DNA from 3 places in the Shewanella sp. GJ50-10 genome. Region 1 is predicted to be linked to each of the others. Evidence: predicted binding sites of a transcription regulator. Region 1 holds the regulator's gene; each other region holds the start of a gene.
What was found. Region 1 encodes LexA, which represses DNA repair genes until DNA is damaged. Its sites were predicted from a motif close to TACTGTATNNNNATACAGTA; they were not measured.
Positions count from the first base shown of each region.

Region 1 (3,217 bases):
AACTTGTGAGCAATGCTGACATCAGTGCCGTGCTCATCAGCCATATAACGCAAAGACATCGCGTTTGAGAATTGAATAAAGTTATGACGACCTAAGAATAAAATCATTAGCCACTTGCGAAGCCAAGTCGGGTTTTCACGCTCGAATACGGCAGCGGTCATGGTGTCATCTTCTTTACCAGGAATACGTCCCCAATAAAGGCTAACTGGCACCAATTGAATATCTAACTGTTTATTCTTTTGGTGTAAGTCGAGTAATTTGGTGAAGTTGGCAACAAACTTCTCGCCACTATGGCGTTTGCCAAATAAAGGTTTACGGCCTTCAACACACACAATTCTTGGTGTGTTCAGCCCATCAATATCCAAACGCTCATAAGGACTAGGTAGATTGTACTTTGCAGTAATTTCATTTAGCGCCGCGATATCACTCAGCGACTCTGTCTTCATGACATAGACCACTGGTTTTTCAGGATCTAGGTTTAAGTCAGCGAACGGATCTTCAGGTACAACAACACTGTGCACCATTAGTTTCTGAATCCAACGCAACGATTTAGCAATGATAGAATCTGGTTTTAACATGAGTATTCGCATTATCAACAACGATTTATTGCGCATAGGATACCAGAATCTTGGTGGGATTCACTAACCTGCTTATATGTAGTTAACAATTAAGCATCAAACTGAATCCCCTTACGGCTAATTAGATAAGCAAATAACTCGCTTATTTATGCTTATCAAAAATAAACCACAGTACTGTATAAATATACTGTATCGACTAAAAACCGCATCATTTGTACATCAATGATAATTTAATCAAAATAAAAACCTTTTCAACCAAAATAACTTAAACTATTGATTTTAAATATATTTAAGTTAAACCAACCAGTTATAGATGAATTTTAATCGGCCTCATTCTTAAAATTCATTGGTTAATACTTGCGCGACCAAGGATACTGTATATAATGACAGTCACTGTATAAAAAAACAGGAATCAACATGAGACCTTTAACGCCACGACAAGCTGAAATTCTAGAACTAATTAAATGTAATATTGCCGAGACAGGTATGCCGCCTACTCGTGCAGAAATTGCCACTAGATTAGGCTTTAAAAGTGCTAATGCTGCTGAAGAGCATTTAAAAGCACTTGCTAAAAAAGGTTGTATCGAAATTATTCCTGGTACTTCACGCGGTATCCGCATGATTCAGGAAGAAGAGGAAGTCGAAGAAGGCTTACCACTAATCGGTCAAGTTGCCGCTGGTGAACCTATCCTCGCAATGGAGCATGTTGAGCAATACTTCCAAGTTGATCCTGAAATGTTCAAACCTAATGCTAATTTCTTACTACGCGTTCGTGGCGACAGTATGAAAGATATTGGCATTATCGAAGGTGACTTACTGGCTGTGCACAAGATGCAACAAGCCAAAAACGGCCAAGTTGTCGTTGCCCGTGTTGATGATGATGTCACCGTTAAACGTTTTGAAAAGAAAGGCAATGTTGTTTATCTGCACGCAGAAAATGAACAATATTCGCCGATAAAAGTTGATTTAACATGCCAGAGTCTCACCATTGAAGGACTTGCTGTTGGCGTTATCCGAAATGGAGGTTGGTTATGAACACATTATTAGGTAATGCTCCGCGTCACCCAGGTTTATGGGTAGATATGACCTCAGCCACAGCGCCTGTTAAGCAAGGTATTGAAACCAAACAAAGTGCTAATCAAGGCATCACTGAGCTAACCCAGTTATGCAGCCAGTTAGCAGTATTAAGTCAACAAGGCCGTTGGATTGTATTGATTAATCCACCACATATTGGCTATAAGCAAATATTGGCCAATGCCAATGTTCGTATGGATCGAGTATTACTTGTTCATACCAAAGATGAAGTTGAAACGCTTTGGGCAATGGAAAAAGCATTAACAAGTGGTACTTCCAGTGCGGTTATTACATGGACAACACCATTAGATGCTCGTGATAATCGTCGCATTCAGTTAGTCGCTAAAAGCGCTTTGGCACAAGGTGTGATCATTGAAGATGTAAATACTCACTTACATGATGAACATATGAGTGACAATACTTCAGCAGCACCATCAAGGTTAAATTTATCTGCTTTCCACTAACCGAATCTCTCTTGAAAAAGCCCTTCATTACTGTGAAGGGCTTTTTTTACGCCTTTTTTCAGCAAATTAGATGATAAAGTGATCTTGATCAATATTTAATCTCCAAGTAATGTAGTTAACAAGAGGCTAACAAATTGTTATCACTCTTGAGTTAATAAAACGATAAGAAGCTACAAAACGCTGTAAAAATTGTGCTGGTACCATGCGGTATAGAAAGCCTTGAATAAAAAGCGTCAATTTAAGAATTGAAAAGTTCAGTATTAGGTACAAGTGTGGCCACCATAACCCAATAAAATAATCGAGTATTGATACTCGCAGCCACCGTGTACTTTGAAGTGATCAAACTTTTTCGGGAATTAGAGAAGTTTGCATAGAGCAGAGTATTACTGTGTGACTTTTCCTTGTTGTTATTGCAAATCGCAATTGGCAGAGGAGTGGTCTTGTGAAGCGATTGTTGTATGGATTAATGGTGCTGTTATTTGCAGTACCGCTTGCTGCGGCTGATATGCCGCTTAACATGACACAAGGTGTGACAGAAATCAGTGGTAAGGTTTATGACCTCCATATGATTATTCTATATATCTGTTGTGCGATTGGTGTTGTGGTCTTTGGGATCATGATTTACTCGATGATCTATCACAGAAAATCTAAAGGCGCTAAACCTGCCGATTTTCATGACAGTACCAAGGTTGAAATAGCATGGACTGTCGTGCCATTTATCATCCTTATTGGTATGGCAATTCCTGCCACTAAAACTCTGATAGCTATGGAAGACCCTAGTGATGCAGATTTAACCATTAAAGTTACCGGCTCTCAGTGGAAATGGCATTACAGCTATTTCAACGAAGATGTCGAGTTCTTCAGTTTACTTTCAACGCCAGCAGAGCAAATCCAAGGTTCAGCTGAAAAAACTGAAACATACTTACTGGAAGTCGATAAGCCACTCGTATTACCTATTAATCGTAAAGTGCGTTTCTTGATGACCAGTGATGATGTTATTCACTCATGGTGGGTACCTGCATTCGCGGTTAAAAAAGACGCTAATCCAGGCTTCATTAATGAAGCATGGACAAAAATCGATAAAGTCGGCACCTATCGCGG
Region 1 covers NZ_JBVVSS010000001.1:4,241,968-4,245,184, forward strand. Annotated here, with positions in the region: gene plsB (glycerol-3-phosphate 1-O-acyltransferase PlsB) at 1-578, opposite strand, end outside; gene lexA (transcriptional repressor LexA) at 996-1,613, shown strand; gene AC0L4E_RS17915 (cell division inhibitor SulA) at 1,610-2,116, shown strand; gene coxB (cytochrome c oxidase subunit II) at 2,559-3,217, shown strand, end outside.

Region 2 (3,217 bases), 2.1 Mb from region 1:
GATTTAAAGCAAACTCAGGCACGCACAATAATCCGAAAAAATTTGAAGGTGCGTATTGTCTATATTTTCACCGCCAAAACAATGATCCCATCGAGGTTTATGCATATTGGAGGTGTTAAACGCTAAAAACAGCATTAATTGATCAGGTTAGGTGGTTAGTCTGTTGCTCAAATGTTTATTTGCGGGGTTTTTAATGTTGCTGGTGGCTTGCTATCAAACTAGCTTGTTATCCAGATTTTTTACTGCTTGAGATCAACGACAGCTCACTTGAGGAATGTCTTGCCAGCAAGTGGTGTATTGGGGAGTAAGCAAATCTCGGCGCATATGCCATTTACCGCTAATGCCCTGTGCAGCAACAAATACTGAGTCAGTACCGTAACGTTGATTAAGGGTGTCGCAAACTTGCATCAAAGCGGGATCTTTAGGTGGAGTAAATAAATCGCCTTGCAAATGCTGAACTGGCGATAAGTCGACCAATCCCACCCCGATTTTGTAATAACGAGTTCTAGGGTTAAATAACTGGCTACCGATACGTGTAGCATGACCTATTAACTCACAACTGTCATTTGTTGGTGAAGCGCAGCGATAGTGGTACTTAAAACCATTAGGTTGTTCATCATAGGGCGAGTTCTTGGCAAAAATCAGTAAGCTACTGGCAGCTGAACCTTGTTTTCTTGCTTTTGCTGCGGCAATCGCGGCATGTTTACTCAAGGCTTGAAGTAAAGATTCTTTATCTGTGATACGTTCGCCAACACTACGGGTTGAAAAGATTTGTTGTTTATCTGTGCGAGCGCTATCCCAGCCTTTACATTGCTCACCGTTAAGTTCGCGTACTGTGCGCTCTATTTCAATGCTAAAACTTTTTCGCGCAAGCCCGGGTTGAAGCTTAGACAGTGCCAGTGCATTGTGGATCCCCATTTGTTGCAGTTTTTTACCAATGCGAGAGCCAATTCCCCATACATCAGTGACTTGCATGCTGGCTAAAATATTGTGCCGCTGTTGGACAGAATCGATATAACACACGCCGTTATAACCACTGAGCTTTTTTGCCGCATGGTTAGCCACTTTGGCCAAAGTTAAGGTTTCACCTATGCCCACACAAACGGGTAAGCGAGTCTCTTTCCATACCGCACGGCGAATGTGCGCAGCATGGGTAAGCAGGCAGGGAATGGCCGGATAGCTTTGCTTGAAGGATAAAAAGGATTCGTCGATGGAATATATGTGTTGCTCGGGGGCAAAACGGCCAATCACCTCCATCATACTGTTAGAAAGTGAGCCATATAATTCATAGTTAGACGAGAGTGCGATGACTCCAAGCTTTTGACAGAGGTCTTTTACTTCAAAGAAAGGGCCAAACTTACCAATGCCTAAGGCTTTTGCTTGGCGATTAGCTGCGACAATACAGCCATCGTTGTTGGATAACACGACAATAGGGCGTCCACGCCATTCAGGTCTAAAGACTTGCTCAGCACTGCAATAAAAAGAATTGGCATCGACTAAAGCGTACATCAATTAATTACCTGCAAGTATCGGGCTTTGACGATGACAACGGATAGATCGGATCACCACACCTTCAACGCTAAAATTATCGTGTTCTTGGATTAAGACACTATTGTGATTGTCGTTGGCTGAAAGTAATAATCGACGTTTAGTATCAATTAACTTACAGACAAAGTTGCCGTTATAGTTGGCCACGATGACATCATGGTTTTCAACACTGACATGGCGATCCACAATCAAAATGTCTTTATCAAATATCCCTATTTTTTCCATTGAGTCTCCGCTAGCTTGACCTATAAAGGTGGCACTTGGGTGTTCAATTAATAGCTCATCTAAACTTAATGGTAGCTGTCGATACTCGGCGGCAGGGGATTCAAATCCAGTGATCCCAGCGCTAGCCAAAATAGGAATGACATTCATAAATTTCACATTCTAAAGAAACTGTATATTTATACAGTATTATAGTGATCCCCGTAAAATTGGCAATATTTTCCGTTTATTCGTGCAAATGTTAGACAGTTCGCTGGTTGTTTGTTCGCAATTGAAATAAGGAAAATTTAGAACGCCTTTAGTGAATATAGAAAGTTAACTACTTGTTCAGCTTAGGTTTAGCAAAAGTAGGTAAAATAATCATCAAGTTAGCTTATTAACAAAGCGTGATTGTGTTGAAAGGCAGTTTGACGCAATTCTTTAGCGGAAATGTTTAGAAAATTTTTTAGCGCAACAGAATAGCGAGAACATGATTAGTGGGAACATGGCTAGTGGGAACAAGCAGCAATAAGTGACGAACTAGGTTCAGACGAAAGCTAAAAGCTAGAAAAAATAGAATTTACTGGCATATAAAGGTAACTAACTTAATTTGGAGTTAGATAAAGTAGTAACAGTAAACCACAACACTTGCATACAAGAATCGACGTAAAAGGAAAACAATATGAAAAGATTAATGATGGTCGCCATGTTTGCTTTTTTCTCTGTGGCAGCTAATGCCAGCTACTCAACTCAACAATCAGTGGTTATCCAAATCGATCAGGCTAGAGCCAATATTGAATCAGCGGTAAGTTGCTCAATTGTCTACTCTCATACGCCTATGGCGACAGAAGCTGACTTTTACAAAGGCGTCGTCTATGAGAGCTACTCTAATCTTGTTGAGCAATTAGTGTTAACGGGTCAATCGGAAACTCAAGCAAGACAAATGGCTATGGAGCAGGTAGTTTCACAAGCACAGCACATGGAAAAACTACTCGATAATGAAAGAGCAGGTGGTAAGGCACAGTTTACTCAACTGTTAAAGCAAACTGCAGTACAAAATCAGTGTGTTCATTATGCCAACCTTTGATGCTAGTTAAGGCTGCTCTCAATAGCGATGTATTGAACATGGTGATGTTTGATTAATTTAGCATCGTTATGAGCAATTATTAAACACATAACGATGACCGGGCATAGTAACTTGATTAATGCCACTCTACTTAGTTTGTCTATGTTGATAGATGATTGAATTAATGACTCAAACGTTGCCATTGCTGGATAAGTCCAACCAAATGAAATAAACCAATGACAAGACAAATCAATCAACTCCACATCCAAAACTCTGGAGTTCTCCCCAGCGGATTGCTGACAAAGTAAAAACCTGCTAAACCACGCAGTAAATAAATAGCGGTAATTAACACCAGTATGAGTCTAACTAGCGGCAACTTAATGATTAGTCCAGCGGCAGATA
Region 2 covers NZ_JBVVSS010000001.1:2,128,581-2,131,797, reverse strand. Annotated here, with positions in the region: gene AC0L4E_RS08920 (YgjV family protein) at 1-22, opposite strand, end outside; gene AC0L4E_RS08915 (Y-family DNA polymerase) at 253-1,509, opposite strand; gene AC0L4E_RS08910 (LexA family protein) at 1,513-1,920, opposite strand; gene AC0L4E_RS08905 (hypothetical protein) at 2,432-2,836, shown strand; gene AC0L4E_RS08900 (hypothetical protein) at 3,069-3,217, opposite strand, start outside.
Region 2: a site for LexA is predicted at 1,940-1,959, ahead of AC0L4E_RS08910 (LexA family protein). Genes of this name have one in related genera too.

Region 3 (3,217 bases), 840 kb from region 1:
AAATAGTTAGCAATGCGAATTTATGAACCTAGTTAATAACCTAAGTTATAATGATAATGATTATCAATAAATAAGTTTATGATTTTAAAGGGTATTTGTGTTTCGTAAGCGTATGTACTATTCTGTTGGAAATTGATCCAGATCAATCTTGCATTTAAAGGACAAAATCATGAAAGGCCATCCAAAAGTAATTAGTCAGCTAAACCGTGTGCTGACTTGTGAGTTAACTGCAATTAACCAATATTTCTTACATGCGCGCATGTTTAAGCATTGGGGTTTAGAAAACCTTAATGAAAAAGAATACAAAAAGTCGATTCAAGACATGAAACATGCTGACAAGTTAATTGAGCGTGTATTGTTTTTGGAAGGCCTGCCTAACCTTCAACAGTTAGACAAATTGCGTATTGGTGAGCACTGTGAAGAAATGCTTGATTGTGATGAGCAAGCGCTAACTGAACAGTTAGTGGTATTGCGTGAAACTATCAAACTGTGTGAAGCAGAGCGCGATTATGTCAGCCGCGACTTATTAGAAGATTTACTCGAAGATGAAGAAGAGCACCTAGATTGGATTGAGTCTCAAAAAGAGTTAATCAATCAAACAGGTATTCAAAACTACCTTCAATCACAAATTAAAGATTAATAGGAAATTAACATGAAAGGTAATCCAGAAGTTATTGCAGCGCTTAACGCACTATTAACCGGTGAATTGTCGGCTATGGACCAGTATTTTGTACATGCTCACATGTATGAAGATTGGGGATTTGACGAACTATACACGCGTATTCTTCATGAGTCTGACGATGAAAAAGCCCACGCAGCTAAACTTGTCCAACGTATTTTGTTCCTTGAAGGAACGCCTGATGTTGCTAGCCGTGAAGCATTAAACATCGGTAAAGATGTTGAAGAAATGATGAAGAATGACTTGAACTACGAATATGCAGTTGCAGATCATCTTCGTGAAGTGATTGCACTTTGTGAAGCCAAAGAAGACTTCCAAACTCGCGAAATCTTAGAAGTACTACTTGATGATACCGAATCAGACCACATGTACTGGTTAGAAAAACAAATTCGCTTAATTGACCGTGTAGGCTTACAAAACTACCTACAAACTAAAATGTAATTTGTTTTACACATTTTAATGCCAAAGCCCAACTGTTTATAACAGCTTGGGTTTTTTTATTTTTAGTCATTTTGCTTTCTCAGCGTTCAGCCTATTGATTGGCTTTAATAAATAGACAACAGCTTAAAAGGCTGTTGCTCATGTTTAAACTTTTCTCAAAGATCAGAGCAAACGTTAGTACTGTTTTTATATACAGTGTTTGTGTACATGGTTTTCTGTTTTAGTTATTATTTAAAAATAAGCTCCTAACTTAAACTGCAACAGATGTTAGTGATGCCTTTTGTAATCATGTTGTCTGGACTGAACAACTCACTCACCTTTGAAGTTGATTAACAATGACCTCTACTATGCGAAAAATCATTCATATTGATATGGATTGTTATTTTGCCGCAGTTGAAATGCGGGATTTTCCTGAACTGCGTGGCAAGCCTTTGGCCGTGGGTGGGAGAAGCGATCGCAGAGGTGTCATCAGTACCTGTAATTATGAAGCGCGTGAATTTGGAGTGCGCTCTGCCATGTCGAGTTATCATGCACTTAAGTTGTGTCCAAATCTTACTTTAGTGCCCGGTCGGATGGATGTATACAAGTCTGTCTCTGTGCAAATTCGTGAAATTTTTCATCGCTATACTGACTTAGTTGAACCACTGTCTTTAGATGAGGCTTATCTTGATGTCACCGACTGTGAAGCATGTAAGGGCAGTGCAACATTAATTGCAGAGGCGATTCGTAAAGAGATATTTGAACTGACAGGCTTAACTGCATCGGCGGGAGTCGCTTCGATAAAGTTCTTAGCTAAGATAGCGTCTGATTTAAATAAACCTAACGGCCAGTATGTTATCCCGCCTGATGCCATCGCAGATTTTGTAAAGCCTCTGACATTAAACAAAATTCCAGGTGTAGGCAAAGTGACCTCGGCTAAGTTAGCTGCTTTAGGACTGAATACATGTGCCGATGTGCAGCAGTACCCAAATGATAAGTTAATTACAGCATTTGGTAAGTTTGGCCGTGTTTTAATAGAGCGTTCACAAGGTATTGATAATCGATTGATTAGTCCAAATAGAATTCGTAAATCAGTGGGTGTTGAAACCACACTTGCACAAGACATTTTCACCCTCGAGCAATGTAATAATGTCATGCCACAACTTATTCAAGAATTGATTGCTAGGGTGCACCGAAGTGCTAAAGACAGACAGATCCATAAACAAGTGGTGAAGCTTAAGTTTAATGATTTTAAACAAACTACAATTGAGCATCGCAGTGATGAGATTTCGGTTAACCTATTTCAAGAACTGCTGACACAAGCATTAGAGCGAGCTAATGGCAGGGGGATTCGTTTGGTAGGTGTTTCTGTAGGGCTTGCTGATATTGTGGCTCAAAATGATGAGCAGTCACGCAGTAGTGAGCAATTAGACTTAAACTTTTAAGGTGAAGATTACTGATAGTTTACTGATAAAAAAGGCTGCCCATTGGCAGCCTTTTATTTGAGTGCTAATTGGTAACTAGCCTTTTGCTGGGATACGTTCAAGTACAGCTAATAGTAGCTCCCAGTATTGACCAACAGTGGTGATGTTAACCATTTCATCAGGGCTGTGTGGGTAACGAATAGTTGGACCAATAGAAACCATGTCCATTGTTGGATATGGCTCTTTAAACAATCCACACTCAAGACCTGCGTGAATAACCATGATAGTTGGGTCTTTCTTATAAATATCATTATAAGTATCACGAACAATAGCCATGACAGGTGAGTTATTGTCAGGTTTCCAACCAGGGTAGGCGCCCGATAATTCGATACTTGCACCTGAAAGGTTAGCAAGTGCGGTCAGTTGGGTTTCAATCTCAACCCGTCCTGAGTCGATTAACGAACGAATTAGACATAAGACTTCAACTGATTCATTTTCAGTGCTGATAACACCAACATTTAACGATGTTTCAGTTACGCCTTCAACTTCATCACTCATGCGCATTACGCCATTAGGGCATGCGTGGAGCAAATCAACTAAGGTGTTTTGCGCATCTTCACTCATGACTTTTTCTGGCGCATCTACTGCTGCAAGTGTGAGCAGCATATCTGGATCGGCAATCGATAATTCTGCG
Region 3 covers NZ_JBVVSS010000001.1:3,406,567-3,409,783, reverse strand. Annotated here, with positions in the region: gene bfr (bacterioferritin) at 170-640, shown strand; gene bfr (bacterioferritin) at 653-1,120, shown strand; gene dinB (DNA polymerase IV) at 1,468-2,544, shown strand; gene AC0L4E_RS14360 (aminoacyl-histidine dipeptidase) at 2,620-3,217, opposite strand, start outside.
Region 3: a site for LexA is predicted at 1,299-1,318, ahead of dinB (DNA polymerase IV). Genes of this name have one in related genera too.